3 regions of the Limnochorda sp. genome follow, and region 2 is predicted to be linked to each of the others. Evidence: riboswitches for the same ligand, from Rfam matches in the RefSeq annotation. Region 2 holds a riboswitch; each other region holds the start of a gene.

Region 1 (5,984 bases), on a different contig from region 2:
GAGGACGGCCAGCCGGTGGCTGGTGCCATCGCCTGCCAGCTCCCCGAACCGGGCCGTATCGTGGCTCCCCAAGAGGGTGACCAGCGCCTGGTGGACCGGTTCGGGCAGGGAGAGGCGGCTCCGGGTCAACCGCGCGTCGAAGCGGTCCACCCCGATCCGGCGGCGGGCGAACAGATCCAGGCACGCCCGCCAGAAGGGGTAGAAGGTGACCGAGTGGAACGCATCCCCCCGCAGCCAGGGGAGGGGGTCGTGCCAGATCTCTCCCAGCAGGACCGCATCGGGCCGCTCCTCCAAGACCCCCTGCCGGAAGACCTGCCAGAACCGGAGGTCCACCTCGTTGGCCACGTCCAGCCGCCAGCCGTCGATGCCCGCCTCCCGGATCCAGTAACGACCCACCTCGGTGAAGTACCGCTGGACCTCGGGGTGGCTGGTCCGGAGTTTGGGCATGCGGGCCACCGAGGCCCAGGTCTCGTAGGTGGGCTCAGGCTCCATCTGGACGGGAAAGCGGTGCACGAAGAACCAGTCCCGGTAGCGGGAGGCCGCCCCCTTCTCCAGGAGGTCCTGGAAGGCGAAAAACTCCGGCCCCGTATGGTTGAAGACCCCGTCGAGGATCACCCGGATGCCCCGTTGGTGCGCGGCCTCGACCAGCGCCTGCAGGTCCTCCAAGCTCCCCAGGCGAGGGTCGACCTGGTAGTAGTCCGTCGTCTCGTAGCCATGATACGCCGAGGAGAGGAAGATAGGGTTCAAATAGAGGATGGTCGCGCCCAGCTCCTCCAGGTGGTCGAGGCGTTCGCGGATCCCCCGCAAGGTCCCCGGATAGCGGCCGCTCTGGCTGGGGAGCTCATCCCAACGGAGCCACCCCTCCCCCGCCGGCGGCCGGGCGGGCCCCCAGAACCGGTCGGGCATCACCTGGTAGATGATCCCGTCCTGCCACCAGTCGGGCACCTGGAACCGGTCCTCGGCGAAGAGGTAGGGCACCTCGAAAGGCCCGTCCTCGGGCGGGTCGGGCGCCAGGCCTCCCTCGCCGTACCAAAGGGTTCCCTCGGGACCCTCCAAGGCGAAGAGGTACCGGTAGCGGGGCGGGTCCAGGGTGAGCTCCGCCTCATAGTAATCGAAGAGCTCGTCCCGCCCCACCCGCGCCATGGGGGCCACCCGGTTGGCGCTGGGCGGGGCGTACCGGTCCCGGTAGACGATCCGGACCCGTTCCACATCCCCCCGGCCCACCCGCACCCGCACCACCAAGGACCGGTTGGGACCGGCGTAGGCCCAGGGAGGCTCGGGACGGTGAAAGACCGCTTCGCGTCGCAGGATGAGGTCACCTCCAGCCCAGCCTGCCTGGCCGGCGCCCGCTCCAGCGCCCGCGCCTCGAACCTGGGCCGGCCGCCGGCCGGTCAGCGGAGCTCGGGCACCAGGTCCAGCCGCTCCCAGGGCAGGTCCAGATCGGGCCGGCCGAAGTGGCCGTACGCCGCGACCTGGCGGTAGATGGGCCGGCGGAGCTGGAGCCGCTCGATGATGGCCGCCGGCCGGAAGTCGAAGACCTGGGCGGCCAGCCGGGCCAGCTCTTCATCGGGCAGCGTGCCCGTGCCAAAGCTGTCCACGCCGATGGCCAGGGGCCGGGCCACGCCGATGGCGTAGGAGATCCACAGCTCCAGGCGCCGGGCCAGACCCGCGGCCACCATGTTCTTGGCCACGTAGCGGGCGGCGTAGGAGGCGGACCGGTCCACCTTGGTGGGGTCTTTGCCCGAGAAGGCGCCGCCGCCGTGCCGGGCCATCCCGCCGTAGGTGTCCACGATGATCTTCCGGCCCGTCAGCCCCGTATCCCCCTGGGGCCCGCCCACCACAAAGCGCCCCGTGGGGTTGACCAGGATCTTGGTCTTCTCATCCATGAGATCGGCCGGGATCACCGCCTGGACCACATGCTCGATGATGTCCTCGGCCAGCTCCTTCTGGGAGATGTCGGGGCTGTGCTGGGCCGAGACGACGATGGTCTCCACCCGGACCGGCCGGTCGTCCTCGTACTCGACGGTCACCTGGGTCTTGCCGTCGGGCCGGAGGTAAGGGAGGGTGCCGTCCTTGCGCACCTGGGCCAGCCGCCGGGCCAGGCTGTGGGCGAGTGCGATGGGGGCGGGCATCAGCTCCTCCGTCTCATCGCACGCGTACCCAAACATCATCCCCTGGTCGCCGGCGCCGATGGCGTCGTAGGGGTCGTGGCTCGCCTGGCGGGCCTCCAGGGAGCGGCCCACGCCCACCGCGATATCGGGCGACTGTTCCTGAATAGAATTGAGAACGGCACAGGTTTCGGCATCGAAACCGTACTTGGCCCGGTCGTAGCCGATGGAGCGGACCGTCTCCCGGGCGATGGTGGGAATATCCACATAGCAGGAGGTGGAGATCTCGCCCATCACCAGCAGGAGCCCGGTGGTCACGCTCACCTCGCAGGCGACGCGCGCCTCGGGATCCTGGGCCAGAATGGCATCGAGGACGGCATCGGAAACCTGGTCGCACAGCTTGTCGGGATGACCCTCCGTCACCGACTCGGAGGTGAAGAATCGACGCCTGCTCTCACCCATGGGGTTCGTCGTTGCCTCCTTGGATGCGCCGTGCTGGCTCGGGGACGAAAAAACCCTCCGTTCCGGCGCCCGGAAAGGAGGCATGGGTCGCCCTCATCTGCCAGGCCAGGTGGTGGCCTGCGGGAGTTGGCACCGGACCGCACAGGCGCGGCTGGTTGCCGGGTTTCATCGGGCCCGTCCCTCCACCACTCTCGATAAGAGCTTCACGGCACAGGTCCACAGATCGCCACCATCCTAGCACGCGCCCCCCAGAGCGTCAACGCGCTGGGGGCGGGGCTGGACGCGCGCCCATGCCTGCCTCCTTGGCCGTCTCCCGGAGCCATGCGGCCGCCTGCTCGGGCGCGACCACGTTGACGTCCACCCCCGCGCCCCACTCGAAGCCGGCCGGCGTGCTCACCCGGGGGCGGAACTCCAGGTGCCAGTGGTACCCCTGCTCCAGCGCCTCCCCTTCCAGGAAGCCCCGCCCCACCCGAGGGGCCGTGTGGAGGACCCAGTTGTAGGCCACGGGACCCAGGAGCCCCTCCACCCGCTCCAGGAGCCAGCCCAGCCAGCGGGCCAGGGCCTCCCGCTCCGCCTCGCTGGACGCCTCGAAGCGGGCGCCGTGCCGCCGGGGCACCAGCCAGACCTCGTAAGGGGAGCCGGAGGCGAAGGGGGCCAGGAGGACCATCGCCTCGTCGGCGGCCACCACCCGGCTGCCGTCCTCCAGCTCCTCTTCCACGATGGTGCAGAGGAGGCACCGGCCCGTCTCCCGGTGGTGCTCCCGGGAACGGACCAGCTCCCGCCGGATGGCCGGGGGCACCCAGGGGAGGGCGACCAGCTGGCCGTGAGGGTGCTCGAGGGACGCCCCCGCTTCCTTCCCCCAGTTCTTGAAGAGGATCACCTGTTCCAGGCGCTTGTCCTGGTAATGGGCGGCCAGCCGCTGCCGGAGGACCGCCAGGATGAGGCGGCGGTCCTCCAAAGAAAGCTGCTGGAAAGGCGTCTGGTGCTCCGGGGTTTCGATGATCACCTCGTGCATGCCGAAGGCGGGCACCCGGGCCCGGCCGCCCCAGCTCAGCGGCTCAGGCCCCACCTCGGAGCGGACCATGGGGTACAGGTTGGGCACCACCCGGACCTGCCAGGGGCCCTCGCCCGGCGGTTCGGCGCCCACGTCGGCGGAACCCTCCAGCCGCTCCAGGTCGGCCGCGCCGGCCCGGAAGGTCTCGGGCGGTGTCTTCTCTTCGTGCCCCGGGCAGAAGGGGCAGGAGCGGCCTGCCGCTTGTGGGGCGCTGGACCGGGTCCAGGCCGCATGGGCCCGGGAGCCCCCATCATGGGGGCGCTGGCTCCGCTCGGCCGCGATCAGCACCCATCGTCCCGTCCATGGATCCTCCCTGAGTTCGGGCACGGACGTCCCTCCTCGCTCCGTCTTCCCCGACGCTCTCCAGTCAGCCTAGTAGCCCCGCTTCTTGTCCACCAGCCGCTCCAGAGGCTCCCCCGCCAGGAAGCGCTCCAGATTCCGGAAGAAGAGATGCACCACCCGCTCCCAGTAGCGGGGGGTCTGGCCCGCGATGTGGGGGGTGATGAGCAGGTTGGGCTGGCCCCAGAGGGGGCTTTCGGGCGGCAAGGGCTCTTGCTCGAAGACGTCCAGGGCCGCCCCGCCGATCCACCCTTCCCGGAGGGCCCGGAGGAGGGCCGCCTCATCCACCAGCTGGCCCCGACCCACGTTGATGAGGAACCGCCCGGGCCCCATCCGCTTCAGCTCCCGCTCGCCGATCAGGTGGTGGGTATCCGAGACGACGGGCACCGCCAGCACCACAAAGGTGGACGCGTCGATGAGCCGGTCCAGATCGTCGGGACCCCACATAGCTTCCACCAGGTCGGGGCAGGGGTTGACCCCCTTCTGCCGCCGCATGGCGAAGACCCTCATCCCCAAGGCTTTACAGCGGGTGGCCAGGGCACGCCCGATCTCACCGAAGCCCACCAGGCCCACCGAGAGGTCGGCCAGCTCCATGGGCATGCGCCGTTGGGCCACCGGCTCCCACCGCCGGGCCTGCTGGCCCGCCACCGCCAGGTCGAAGCCCCGGGCGAAGTAGATGATGGCGCCCAGGGTGTGGTCGGCCACGGCATCGGCCATGCACCCGCGGCTGTTGGTCAGGAGGCAGTCACTTGCCACCAGGTCCGGGTGGAGGAGCTTCTCGATCCCGGCCGAGGGCACGTGGATCCACCGGAGGCGGCGGGCCCGGCGGAACTCCTCGGGCTGGAGCCGGGAGCCGAAGTAGACGTCGGCCTCGGCAATGGCCTCCCGGACCTCGTCGTAACTGCGGGCCAGGGTGATTCGGACCCCCAGCTCCGCCTGACGCTGGCGGAAGAGCTCCTCAGGAAAGGTCCGGTAAAGAGGCGCCGAGGCCGGGGCGTAGACCAAGATGGAAACAGTTCTTTGCGACACCGTTTCTCCTCCCCTGCCGGAAGTGGCAGCGTGATAGACTCGGGATGGACGCCGGAGCATCCAGAGTCCAGATTCCCCACCGGAGACCAAGACCCTCCGGCCCTCGCGGCTCTCGGGGCCTCCGGCCACCTCAGCGTCGAAGGAGGAGGACCTATGAGCGCGCCCTTCCACTTGGAAGAGCGGACCTTCACCGTGGACGGCCAGACCCGGACCTACACCGTTCTCGAGCACCCGGGCGCGGTAGGCATCCTGGCCGTGCAGGACGACCGCCTCTGCCTGATCCGCCAGTTCCGGCCGGGGGCCAACCAGCCCCTCTGGGAGATCCCCGCCGGCACCCTGGAACCAGGCGAGCCGCCCGACGTCTGCGCCCGGCGCGAGCTAGAGGAGGAGGCGGGCGTGGTGGCCGGCGAACTGGAACCGTTGGGGGAGCTCTTCCTGGCACCAGGCTACAGCACCGAGCTGATGTCCTTCTTCCTGGCTCGCTCCCTCACCCCGGGCCAAACCCGCCGGGATCCCGGCGAGGTGATCGACGCCGTCGAGTGGGTCTCCCTGGACACCTTCCGGGCCATGATCCGCCGGGGCGAGGTCCGGGATGCCAAGACCCTGGCCGCCTTCACCCTCTTCGAGCACCGGCTGGAGGGCTCGTCAGGGCCCTGAGCTGTGGGGGAGCCTGTCTTGTCCGCCTCTGGCGGGGTTGGTAGAATGGGCGGCGGGGTCGGGACAGGGGGAGCAACCGTCTTGGCAGCACCAGTCGCCACACCGGCCGCACGGCACGCCGCCCGCCGGTTCGGAGCCGAATCAGCACCACACCTTCGCTTCCTGAGCATCATCCTTTTGGTGATCGGCCTCCTCCCTTGGTCCCGGGCGGCCGCGGAGCCAGCCGCCATCACCGCCCGGGCCCTGGGGATGGGCAACGCCTACACCGCGGCGGCCGAAGGTTTCCATGCCCTCTACTGGAATCCCGCCGGTTTGGCCGTTCCCGCCAACGAGAT
Region 2 (5,984 bases):
CCAGGAGGCCGGCGATCTGGCCCAGGGCCGTCTCCATCCCGGTGGCATAGACCACCGCCCGCCCCCGCCCGTAGGCCACGGTGGTGCCGTTGAAGACCAGGTTCCCCAGGTCGCCCAGACCGTGGACCTTCTCGGGGTCGAGGGGTCGGTGCCCCTTCTCCACGGGTTCCGACTCCCCCGTCAAGGCCGCCTCATCGGTTCGGAGGGAGGCGGACTCCAGAATCCGGGCGTCGGCGGGCACGCTGTCCCCCGCTTCCAAGAGGATCACGTCCCCCGGGACCAGTTCCTCCGCGGGCACCTCCCGCACCCGGCCGTCCCGGAGGACCCGGGCCGTGGGCGCGCCCATCTTCTTCAAGGCCGCCAGGGACGCCTCGGCCCGCTGCTCCTGCGAGGCACCGAGGAGGGCGTTGAGGATGACGATGGCGAGGATAACGACGACGTCCGCCCACTCGCCTAAGACGGCGGAGAGGAGCGCGGCGCCGATGAGGATTAGGACCAGCGGCTCGGTGATCTGATCCCAAACCATCTGGAAGAAGCTCCGGCCCGGGGCTTCGGCCAAACGATTGGGACCATGCGTCTCCAGCCGGCGAGCCGCCTCGTCGGACGGGAGACCTTGATGGGCATCAACCTTCAGCTCCTGGGTTACAGCCTCGACCTCGGCCGTCGCCCAGCGAAGGTGGTCAGCGATCCCGCCCTGGCCACGCTCCTGGGGACGCTGCGCTGACTGACTTGACAACAAGGACCCTCCCTCACGAAATGAGCCGTTCGCGGCTTAGCATACCACTCCCAACTGCAAAGCGGGACAGGCCGCTTGGTATCCAGTTCCGCATCAGGGGTCGGGAGGCCTTTGAAAAGGGAGAGGCCCCGGCGAAGCCGGGGCCCCGAGGGGATGACGGTTCAGGCTCAGAAGGCGGGCACCACCGCGCCTCCGTACCGCTCCAGGAGGAAGTCCCGGACCTGGCTGGAGGTGAGGGCCCGGGCCAGGGCCTGGAGGGCCGGATCGTCCTGCCGGTCGGTGCGGACGGCCAGCACGTTGGCGTAGGGCGAGTCGCTCCCCTCGATGGTGAGGGCGTCGGCCACGGGGTTGAGGCCCGCCTCCAGCGCGTAGTTGGTGTTGATGACGGCCGCGTCCACATCGGGGAGGACCCGAGGCAGCTGGGCCGCCTCCAGCTCCCGGAAGCGGAGGCCCAGGGGGTTCTCCACCACATCGAGGATGGTCGCCGTGATGCCGGCGGCCGGGTCCAGGCGGATCAGACCCGCCGACTGGAGGAGGAGCAGGGCCCGGCCCCCGTTGGTCGGGTCGTTGGGGATGGCGATGGAAGCCCCCTGGGGCAGGTCCTCCAGCCGGGTCCACCGGCCCGAGTAGACGCCCATGGGCTCGATGTGGACCGCGGCGATGTAGGTGAGGTCCAGGCGGTGGTCCTGGGAGAACTGCTCCAGGTAGGGGATGTGCTGGAAGTAGTTGGCGTCCAGATCGCCCGCGGCCAGCGCCAGGTTGGGCTGGACATAATCGGTAAACTCCACGATCTCCAACTGGATCCCTTCCGCGGCCAGCTGGGGCTGGATCACCTGGAGCACCTCAGCGTGGGGCACCGGCGTCGCCCCGACCCGGAGCACCGTCTGGGCCGCGGCGGTCCCGGCCACAAGGGCCATGGCCAGGATCAAGAGCACCCCCAAGAGCCCGGCTCCCCGGAAGATGGCACGGCTTCCCATCGTACGTACGTCGCCTCCTTCGTTGCGCTTTGGGCGCGTCACTCCCGCGTGGGGTTCCCCCAACCCCAAACCTTCACCGCCGGTCCAGCCGCCGGGCCCAGTAGCTGCCCAGGTACTGGATCCCCTGGACCAGCACCACCAACACCGCCACGGTGACCAGCATCACGTCCGTCCGGAACCGCTGGTACCCGTACCGGATGGCCAGGTCGCCCAGCCCGCCGCCCCCCACGGCCCCGGCCATGGCCGAGTAGCCCACCAGGGTGATGGCCGTGATGGTCCCTCCGAGAATGAGGGACGGGACCGCTTCGGGCAGGTAGACCTTCCAGATCACCTGCCAGGGGGTGGCCCCCATGGCGACCGCCGCCTCCACCACGCCCGGATCCACCTCGTTGAGGGAGCTTTCCACCAGCCGGGCCACGTAGGGGATGGCGGCGACGGTCAGCGGGACCATGGCCGCCGTGGTCCCGATGGAGGTTCCCACCAACCAGCGGGTGAAGGGGATGATGGCCACCATCAAAATAATGAACGGAATGGATCGGCCCACGTTGACGATCAGGCCCAGCACGTGGTGGAGGCGGGGCGAGGCGAGGATCCGCCCGGGGGCGGTCGTCACCAAGAGAACCCCCAGTGGCAGCCCGCCCAGCTCAGCCAAGACCGTGGCAACGCCGACCATGAGCAGGGTCTCCTGGAGGGCTTCCCAGGTCAGCTTGAGGACCACGGGCGAGATGATCATCGCTCCTCCACCTCCTCATGCCACTCCTGGATGATCACCCCGACCTCCCGGAGGTAGGTGAGGGCCCGCTCCAGGTCGCCGGGCTTGCCCGTCAACTCCACCAAGAGCACCCCGAAGGGCGTCCCGCCCAACCGGTCGATCTGACCGCTCAGGATGTTGGCCATGACGGGGAACCGCCGGACCAGGTGGGTGATGACCGGCTCCTTGGCCGTCTCGCCGACGAAGTGGAGCTCCACCAGCCGGGCTTCCTGGCCCGGTGGGGGCGGCGTCCGGTCGGGCAGGGGCTGGCGCCGGGGGCCGGACCGGCCCAGCAGGCGGCGGGCCGCCTCCGACTGGGGCCGGACGAGCACCTCGCTGGTGGGCCCTTCCTCCACCACCCGGCCCGCCTCCACCACCGCCACCCGGTCACAGATGGCCCGGACCACCGACATCTGGTGGGTGATGATGAGGATGGTCACCCCCATCTCGTCCCGCACCCGCTTGAGCAGGTCCAAGACCGAGGCGGTGGTCTCGGGATCCAGCGCGGAGGTGGGCTCGTCGCAGAGAAGCAACCGGGGCCGGTTGGCCAAAGCCCGAGCGATGCCCACCCGCTGCTTCTGGCCGCCCGACAGCTCCGAGGGGTAGCTGGCCCACCGGTCGGCCAGCCCCACCCACTCCAGGAGCTCCTGCACCCGCTGGCGGATCTCCGCCCGGGGTCGCCCGGCGATCTCCAGGGGGAGGGCCACATTCCCCGCCACGGTCCGGGAACGGAGGAGGTTGAAGTGCTGGAAGACCATGCCGATGCGTTGGCGCATGCGGCGCAGTTCGGCCCCTTCCAGCGAGGTGAGGTCCACCCCGTCCACCTCCACCCGGCCGGCATCAGGCCGTTCCAGGCGGTTGACACAGCGGACCAGGGTGCTCTTGCCGGCGCCGCTCACCCCGATGACGCCGTAGATCTCGCCGGCGCGCACCTCCAGATCGATGCCCCGCAGGGCCTCGATCCGCCCGTTTTCCGTCTCAAATCCCTTGTGGACACCCTGGAGTCGAACGACGACCCGTCCGGCCCGCGGGGCTGCCACCTGGGGCGTGGCGGGAACCGTTCCCAGGGACCCGTCCGGTGTTACGTAGGCCAGGGGTCTTCCCTCCCGTCGCCGTGCTCCGGCGCTCCCGTGCCAGAAGCGGCTGCCGGCCCCGGGAGCGCCCGCCTCGGGCGACGGGCCGTGAGCTTGAGGAAGAAAAAGGCCTCTTCCCGAGTGAAGAGGCCGCTCCGTCGGCTCTCATCTCTCCGGGAAATCCGGCAGGAATTGGCACCGCACACCCCCGCCAGGGGTGCCGGTTGCCGGGCTTCATCGGGCCTGTCCCTCCGCCACTCTGGATGAAAGCACCTCAAAAGCACTATGCAGTTGTGGCGAGACGGCCGGAGACCGTCACTTGGTGCCAGTCTAGCCGTTCCTTGGCGTGCCGTCAACTCCCTGGCAAAGTGGCAGAGAAGTCTGAGGGCTGGACCGGTGGGTCCGGGGTGATGGGCGGCGGGCCGGTGGCGAGGCGCAGGAGATCTCTGGCCAATCGAGAATAGCTATGAGTAGGTTTCTTCATACAGTGTACACAGAACCAGTGGAAGCCCAGGGAGGAGCGACGGTGAGCGCAAACGTGGTCGATATCGCCTGGCGGGTCGGCGGGCCCCAGGGCAAGGGTGTGGACACGGCCGCCGGCGTCTTTGGGCGCGCCGCGGCCGCGGGAGGCTTCTTCGTCTTCGGACGTCGGGAGTACTACTCCAACATCATGGGCCGGCACAGCTACTTCGACATCCGGGTGGCCACCCACCCGGTGGCGGTTCACCGGAACCCGGTGGACATCCTGGTCACTTTCGAGACGGAGACCCTGGTCCGGCACGCGCTGGCCGTGGCCGCCGGGGGGCTCCTGTTGCACGACGCCGGGGCGGCCGACGTCCCCATTGACCGGATGGTCTTCCTGGATCCCCCGCTCCAGGAGGCTTTGGTCTCCCACCTGGAAGAGGCGGGGCTCCCCCCCACCACCGCCGGGCTCTTGGAGGCGGCTCGCCGACGGGGGGTGACGGTCCTCTCCGTCCCCTACGGCGAGTTGGCCGAGCACCTCACCAGCACCCTGGGCGCCTCCCGGGCCCGGGCCGAGCGGATGATCAACACGGTGGCCGTCGCCCTCTCGGGCGCCTTGCTCCAGTACGATCCGGAGCTGATCAAGAAGGGCGTGGCCCTCACCTTCGGCTCGAGCCCCATGACCGAGCTGAACCAGCAGGCCGTCGACTTGGCCTACGCCTACGCGCGGGAGACCTGGGATCTGGAGGCCCTGCCCCTCCGGCTCGCCCCCCGGGCAGAGCGCCCCGTCCGGCTCTTCCTCTCCGGCACCCAGGCGGTGGCCATGGGGAAGCTGGCGGCCGGCATCGCCTTCCAAAGCTACTACCCCATCAGCCCGGCCACCGATGAGAGCGTCTACCTGGAGCGCCACGCCACCGTCCCCACCGTGGACGGCGGCACCAGCTCGGTCCTGGTCTGGCAAACAGAGGACGAGTTGGCCGCGGTGGCTACCGCCAGCGGGGCCGCCCTGACCGGCGCCCGGAGCGCCACGGCCACCTCCGGCCCGGGCCTCTCCCTCATGACCGAAGGTTTGGGCTGGGCGGGCATCAACGAGGTCCCCTTGGTGGTCACCATCTACCAGCGGGGCGGCCCGGCCACGGGGCTTCCCACCCGGAGCGAGCAGGGCGATCTCCTCTTCGCGGCCCACGCCGGTCACGGGGAGTTCCCCCGCTTTGTCCTGGCCTCGGGCGATGTGGCCGAGGCCTTCGTGGACGCGGCCCAGGCCTTCAACTACGCTGAGCGGTACCAGACGGTGGTGATCCACCTGCTGGACAAGACCCTGGCCAGCACCCTCCAGACGGTGGACCCCTTCGACACCAGCCAGCTCTCCATCGACCGGGGGCTGGTGGCCGAGCCGGCCGAGAACGGAGCCTGGCCCGGGGGCTTCCCCCGCTTCCGGCCCACCGAGTCGGGCATCTCGCCCCGGCCCCTCCTGGGCCAGCCCGGCGGCATGCACTGGCTGACGGGGGCCGAGCACTCGGAGGTGGGACGGGTCACCGAAGACCCGACCACCCGGGAACAGCAGATGGAGAAGCGGATGCGGAAGCTGGAGGTGGCCGCCCGGGAGATCCCGGCCGAGGAGAAGCTCCAGGTCTACGGCGATCCTGATGCAGCCTTCACCGTCCTGAGCTGGGGTTCCACCAAGGGGGCCATCCTGGAGGCGACCCAGCGGCTGGCCGCAGAAGGTGTGCAGGTCCGGCACCTCCAGATCCGCATGCTCTGGCCTTTCCCCGCCCAAGAGCTGGCGCCGTTCCTGGCGACGGCCCAACCGCTGGTGGTGGTGGAGACCAACTACTCAGGCCAGATGGCCCGGCTCCTGACCCAGGAGACGGGCACCAAGCCCGACCATCTGGTGGTCAAGTACAATGGCCGCCCCATCGCCGTCAACGAGCTGCTCGAGGCCATGCGGGCGATTCTGGCTGGCAAGGCGGGGCCGCGGTACGTCA
Region 3 (5,984 bases), on a different contig from region 2:
CACGTAGGGGATCCGCCGGCCCCACCGGGTTCGGGTCCGGTCGGAGATGAAGCCCAGAAGGGGATCGTTCACCGCATTCCAGAGGGAGTACAAGACCAAGCCCACGCTGACCACCGCCGGCGCCATGCGGGAGACATCCACGTAAAAGAAGTACAGGTACGCGCTGAGCGCCTGATGGGCCAGGGACGACCCGATGGAGCCGGAGCTGTAGAGGAGCTTCTTCCACGTGGCCACAGGCGGCCCCCCTTCCGCGAGCATGCCTCACCGTTGTAGCTTCGGGGATTCCCGGCGGGTACCTCCCTGGCGTCGAGGGCGCTGCCGGGGCGGCAAGCGGCAGCAGCCTCCCCTCGGGGCGTCCTCAGAGGACGGCAGGCCCTTCATGCCGAAGTCCGCCTCGAACCATGCCCCGTGGAACGGTGGATCATGCTCAGGAGGCGACGCCTGTGTCCATCTCGGTCTCGACACCCACCCTCAGCCAACCCCCCGAGCTGCGGGAGCTCCTCCAGATGCTCCCTCTGCCCGAGCTCCTCACCATGCGCCGTATCCTCTGCATCCAGCCCCATCCCGACGACATGGAGGTGGCGGCCGGCGGAACCATCGCCCGTTTGGTCCAAGCGGGGGCGCTGGTCGCCTACGTCACCGTCACCGACGGCGGCCTGGGCAGCGTCAACCCCCGGGACGATCGGGAGACCATCCGTCTCCGCCGGCGGCGGGAGCAGGAGGCGGCCGCCCAGATTCTGGGCGTGCAGGAGCTCCGTTGGTTGGACTTCCCCGACGGGGGCCCGTACACGGAGGATGAGGTGCGGGTGAAGCTCTTGGCCGAGATCCGGCGCTTCCGCCCCGAAGCGGTGATCACCGTCGATCCGTGGCTGCCGTACGAGGGCCACCCCGACCACCGGAAGACGGGTATGGCGGCGGTGGCGGCGGCCCTTCTGGCCGCCTTCCCCCGGGCGGGGGAGGAGGCCCAGGCCGCGGAGGCGGGGGCCGCCACCCCTGGCGAACGGCCCGCCGGCGTGCGGGCGGTCATCCTGGCGGCGACCGCCTACCCCAACGCCTTTGTGGACGTGACGGCCACTTGGGAGACCAAGATGCAGGCCATCCGGGCGCATGCCAGCCAGTTTCCCGACGCCAGCTGGCCCTTCTACGAAGGGTACTTCCGGGCCAAGGCGGCCCAGTACGGCAAGGGGATCGGGGCCGAGCGAGCCGAGGCCTTCAAGGTCCTCACGCCCACCCACCTCCACATGAATCCCGACGCCCGCTGGATGTAGGGCTCACCGTTTGGCGGAAGTGGGTCAGCAAGGCCTGACGCCGGCGCCGGTAGGTCTCCTCCGGCAGCTCGCCCCGCTGGTAGGCCAGATCCAGGGCTGCCAGGCGCCGGACCCAGGGGGCCAGGGGATCGGCCTCCGGGGCCCTCCGAGCGCGCCGCCGTCGGACGACCCGAAGCAGGGCCGCCGCCAGCCCACCCCCGAAGAGGAGCCACCCCACCCAAGCCCACGGGAGGGAGGCCAGAGGATTGAGGGCCTGCGCGCCTGCCAAGACCGGAAGGGGCTCCCCGTCCGCCCGGCGGAGGACCACCTGCCACCGGTCGACGGGCCCCGTCGCCTCCACCTGGTAGAGATCCAGCTCCACCCCGTCGGCCTCCGTGGAGCCCGTGCGGGCCACCCGGACCCCGGTCACCTCCAACTCCCCCGGACGGGTGAGGAGGAGGGTGCCGTCGGTGGGATAGGGCAGGGGGCGCCGCAAGGGGAGGACGGCCTCCCGCTGCCAGAGACGGTAGGTGGCCTGGTACCGGCGGGCCTCACCCGGGGCCAGGGGTTCAGGGTCCTCGGGGGGCTCCCCAGGCCCCACCCGCTCCACCACCGGCAGCCCCGATCCGTCAGGCTCCAGGCGCAGCACCTGGAGGCGGACGGCGCCGTCGAGCACGGGCAGGGCAGGCAAGGCCACCGGGGCCTGGCTCTCATTGACCAGGGTGAAGAGGTGGAGGACCTGGACGGCGCTCTCCCCCTGGAGGAGGACCATCATCTCGTCGGCGAGCCGGACGGGAACCTCTTGGGCGCCAGCCGGAACGGGGAAGCGGACCATCAGGCCCGCCAGAAGAGCCGTCGCCAGAAGAGCCATCGTGACCAAGCCATGGGCCCAGCGGCCACCGGGGCGGTGGGGTGGGTTTACTGCCACGGGGAGAGCTCCTTTCCCTCCCAGGGGTGGAAGCCAGAGGGCTGGGCCGCGGCGGCCCAGCGACTGAACTCGCAATCAGATTCATTCTAGCACACCCTGGGCCCCTCAGCCGAAGGGGCCTGCCGGGGGACCGGGCCGTCCTCGAGTGCAGAATTGACCCTCTTGTGCTATGCTTGTCCAAGAAGAGTTCCCTAGACGTCTCGGGGGAGGGAACGGCCTGTGCCTGCACCCCCATCCCAGCCGCTGGGCGCGCCCCGGGTCGTCCACGCGCTGGGTCTGGCCACCGCGTACGTGGATCTGGGCCCGTCGGAGGCGCCCCCGGTGGTCTTCATCCACGGGTACGGGGCCAGCCACCTCAGCTGGCGGGAGAATCTGGTTCCCTTGAGCCGGCGCTACCGGGCCATCGCGCTGGATCTGGCCGGTCATGGGGGCACCGCCAAGCCCCTCGCTTCCTACACCGTCACCTACTACGCGCGCCACGTGGCCGCGTTCTTGGAGGCTCTGGACCTTGAGCAGGTCACCCTGGTGGGCGTCTCCTTGGGCGGCGCCATCGCCGGCACCGTCGCCCTCCGCTGGCCCGAACGGCTGGCCCGGCTGGTCTTGGTGGACGCGGCCGGGGTCGGCCGGAAAAAGCAGTCGTGGGCTTCCCGCCGGCGTTTCGTGCCCGCCCTCTTCTGGCAGGTGTTGGGCCGGCCCCGCCGGCCGGTGATCCGGCGGTTCCTAGAGGAGGCCATCTTCGCGTCGCCGGCACGGGTCACCGAGGAGGCCATCGACGAGACCATCAGCGCCCACCGGCAGAGCCGCCTGGCCGCGCTCTTCACCGGCGTCACCCTCATGTTCCCCGACGCCCACCTCTACCCCCGCCTGCCCCAGATCCAGCTGCCCACCCTGATCGTCTGGGGGTCGGAAGACCGGACCTTCCCGGTGAGCGACGGCTACGACGCGGCCCGCCAGATCCCCGGCGCCCGGTTGGAGGTGCTGGAGGGCGTGGGGCATGTGCCCATGCAGGAGGCGCCAGAAGCCTTCAACGCCCTGCTCGAAGCGTTCCTCCAAGAGCCGGTGTGAGCCCTGCGCTTCCCCAGCGTCCTGCCGCCGGCAACGCCCGGCAGCGTGCGAAGGGCGGCGAGGGCCCCTGGGCGCGAGGAAGGGGCCGCCCGCCGCGGCAGCCCTCTTGACACCTCTCGCGAGCGGCTCTTATAATACCGGCAACACACAACAGCCTTACAACTTTTTGTGCCTGCATCCAGAGTGGCGGAGGGACTGGCCCGATGAAGCCCGGCAACCGGCGGCCGCGAGCCGCGCGGTGCCAATTCCTGCAGGACCTGCGTCAGGGGTCCTGAGAGATGCGGGGTGACGGCGGACCCGTGCTCTCTCATCTCCTGAGAGAGCTTTTTTTGTCCCTCGCCGTGTGGGTGCCGGCACGAAGGAGTGTGCGGCCGTGTCGGTGGCGGGTCTGGTCTGTAGCCTCTGCGGTGAGCGGTTCCCTGTCTCGGCCCAGTACGTCTGCACCGAGTGCTTTGGCCCCCTGGAGGTGGCCTACGACTGGGAGGCGGTCCGCCAGCGCCTCACCTCCGAGCCCTTCCCCTGCCATACCTCCAGCCTCTGGCGCTACCGGGCCCTCCTTCCGGTGAACGAGATCCCCCCCAACGACCTGGGCGCCGGCTTCACCCCCCTCCATCCGGCCGAGCGCCTGGCCAAGGAGATAGGGCTGGAGGAGCTCTGGATCAAGAACGACACCGTCAACCCCTCCTACTCCTTCAAGGATCGGGTGGTCGCCCTGGCCGTGGCCACCGCCCAGCAGATGGGCATCCCCGTGGTCGCCTGCGCCTCCACGGGCAACCTGGCCAGCGCCCTGGCCGCCCACGCGGCCCGGGCGGGGCTCCCAGCCTACCTCTTCGTTCCGGCGGACTTGGAGCCGGAGAAGATTCTGGGCGCCGCCGTCTACGGCCCCCACATCATCGGGGTCAAAGGCACCTACGACGACGTCAACCGGCTCTGCATCCAGATCGCGGACCGGTACGGCTGGGGCTTCGTCAACATCAACCTGCGGCCGTTCTACGCGGAAGGCTCCAAGACCCTGGCCTTTGAGACGGTGGAGCAGCTGGGCTGGGACCTGCCCGACCACGTGGTCGTCCCCGCGGCCGGGGGCTCCCTGGCCACCAAGATCGCCAAGGGCTTCCAGGAGCTCCTGGACTTGGGCCTGGTCTTCGGCGAGCGGCCCCGGGTCTCCATCGCCCAGGCGGCCGGCTGCGCGCCCATCGTCCGGGCCTGGGAGGCGGGGTTGGATCACGTGGAGCCAGTCCGGCCTCAGACCATTGCCCGGTCCCTGGCCATCGGCAACCCCGCGGACGGGGTGCTGGCCCTGAAGACCATCCGGGAGACGGGCGGGGCGGCGGCCGCGGTCACCGACGAGGAGATCATCGAAGGGATCCGGCTCTTGGCCCGCACCGAGGGCATCTTCGCGGAAACCGCAGGCGGCGTGACGGTGGCCGCGCTGCGGAAGCTGGTGGCCCAGGGCCACATCAGGCCCGATGAGCGAACGGTCCTTTACATCACCGGCAACGGCTACAAGACGGTGAGCGCTTTGGAAGGTCAGGCGAGCGCGCCCCCGGTGGTGGAGCCGCGCCTGGCCGACTTCGAACGGTGGTACGCCACCCACTCATCCGCCCAGGCGGTCGAACTTCGCCCGGCGGGGTTTCCCGCCGCGAGCCAAGGAGGAGTGCACCCATGCCCCGAGTGATCATCCCCAGCCTCCTGCAGGCCGTCACCGACGGAGCCCGGGAGGTCACCGCTGAAGGCGAAACGGTGGGCCAAGCCCTGGCCTCCCTCACCCAGCGGTACCCTGCGGCGGAGAGCCGCCTGTTCCAAGAGGATGGAGCCCTCCGGCCCCACGTCAACCTCTTTGTCAACGATGAGGACATCCGTTTTCTGGGGGGCCTCGACACCCCCGTCGGCGAGAACGACGAGATCCTCATCATCCCCGCCATGGCCGGCGGCGCGTGACGCCGCCCCCGGGGCCCGGGCAGAGCCGCCCGGGCCCCGTCACGTCCGCTCAGGCAGCCGGACAAAGGGGCGGGGACCAGGCCCCACATACTGGGCCCGCGGGCGGATCAGCCGGTTGTTGGCCAGCTGCTCCAGCACGTGGGCCCCCCAGCCGGCGACCCGGCTCACCGCGAAGACGGGGGTGAAAAGCGGGGTGGGGATCCCCACCGCCCCGTAGAGGATGGCGGTGAAGAAGTCTGGGTTGGGGTGGAGCCCCTTGGCCTCCCGCACCACCCGCTCCACCTCCAGGGCGATGTCCAGCCACCGCCCCACCTCCGGCCGGTGGCGCAAGGCCAGGAGCTCCTGCCGGAGGAACTCGGCCCGGGGATCGGCCTGCCGGTAGACCCTATGGCCCATGCCCATGATCCGCTCCTTCCGGGCCAGGGCTTGCTGGGTCCACGCGGCCGCCTGGGAGGCCTCCCCGATGGTCTCGAACATCCGCCGGGCCAACTCGTTGGCCCCGCCATGCAGGGGCCCTTTGAGGGCGCCCAGGGCCCCCACCACGCCTGAGTGGATGTCTGAAAGGGTGGCGGCGATCACCCGGCCGGTGAAGGTGGAGGCGTTCAGCTCGTGATCCGCGTGGAGGATGAAGGCGATGTCCAGGAGCCGGACGGACTCCGGCTCGGGCTCCCGCCCCTGGAGCATGAAGAGCAGCTGGGTCGCGGTGGGCCGCCCCGTGGGCCCGAGCCCCCGGAGGGGCGGGATGGGGGGGAGCCCTTGGCCCAGCCGGCCGATGGCGGCCACCAGGGTGGGCATCTGGGCCACCA

Evidence for each region. Region 2 has a riboswitch for S-adenosylmethionine ahead of FWJ67_RS01210 (methionine ABC transporter ATP-binding protein). Riboswitches for the same ligand answer to the same signal wherever they lie in the genome.
Region 1: it holds a riboswitch for S-adenosylmethionine, as region 2 does, so the genes downstream of both, metK (methionine adenosyltransferase) here and FWJ67_RS01210 (methionine ABC transporter ATP-binding protein) in region 2, are expected to answer to the same signal.
Region 3: it holds a riboswitch for S-adenosylmethionine, as region 2 does, so the genes downstream of both, FWJ67_RS02595 (threonine synthase) here and FWJ67_RS01210 (methionine ABC transporter ATP-binding protein) in region 2, are expected to answer to the same signal.

What each region holds. Positions count from the first base shown of each region.
Region 1 is NZ_VSCV01000001.1:201,377-207,360, reverse strand. It holds gene FWJ67_RS01005 (glycoside hydrolase family 13 protein) at 1-1,308, opposite strand, end outside; gene metK (methionine adenosyltransferase) at 1,392-2,570, opposite strand; SAM riboswitch class I at 2,661-2,771, opposite strand; gene FWJ67_RS00995 (DUF4931 domain-containing protein) at 2,827-3,951, opposite strand; gene FWJ67_RS00990 (D-2-hydroxyacid dehydrogenase) at 3,997-4,992, opposite strand; gene FWJ67_RS00985 (NUDIX hydrolase) at 5,146-5,649, shown strand; gene FWJ67_RS00980 (hypothetical protein) at 5,731-5,984, shown strand, end outside.
Region 2 is NZ_VSCV01000002.1:700-6,683, forward strand. It holds partial or broken gene FWJ67_RS01190 (cation-translocating P-type ATPase) at 1-634, opposite strand, end outside; gene FWJ67_RS01195 (hypothetical protein) at 572-724, shown strand; gene FWJ67_RS01200 (MetQ/NlpA family ABC transporter substrate-binding protein) at 904-1,653, opposite strand; gene FWJ67_RS01205 (methionine ABC transporter permease) at 1,787-2,440, opposite strand; gene FWJ67_RS01210 (methionine ABC transporter ATP-binding protein) at 2,443-3,504, opposite strand; SAM riboswitch class I at 3,700-3,807, opposite strand; gene FWJ67_RS01215 (2-oxoacid:acceptor oxidoreductase subunit alpha) at 4,064-5,984, shown strand, end outside.
Region 3 is NZ_VSCV01000003.1:101,882-107,865, reverse strand. It holds gene FWJ67_RS02615 (MFS transporter) at 1-234, opposite strand, end outside; gene FWJ67_RS02610 (PIG-L deacetylase family protein) at 444-1,268, shown strand; gene FWJ67_RS02605 (hypothetical protein) at 1,222-2,175, opposite strand; gene FWJ67_RS02600 (alpha/beta fold hydrolase) at 2,395-3,240, shown strand; SAM riboswitch class I at 3,412-3,525, shown strand; gene FWJ67_RS02595 (threonine synthase) at 3,614-4,915, shown strand; gene FWJ67_RS02590 (ubiquitin-like small modifier protein 1) at 4,903-5,178, shown strand; gene FWJ67_RS02585 (citrate/2-methylcitrate synthase) at 5,218-5,984, opposite strand, start outside.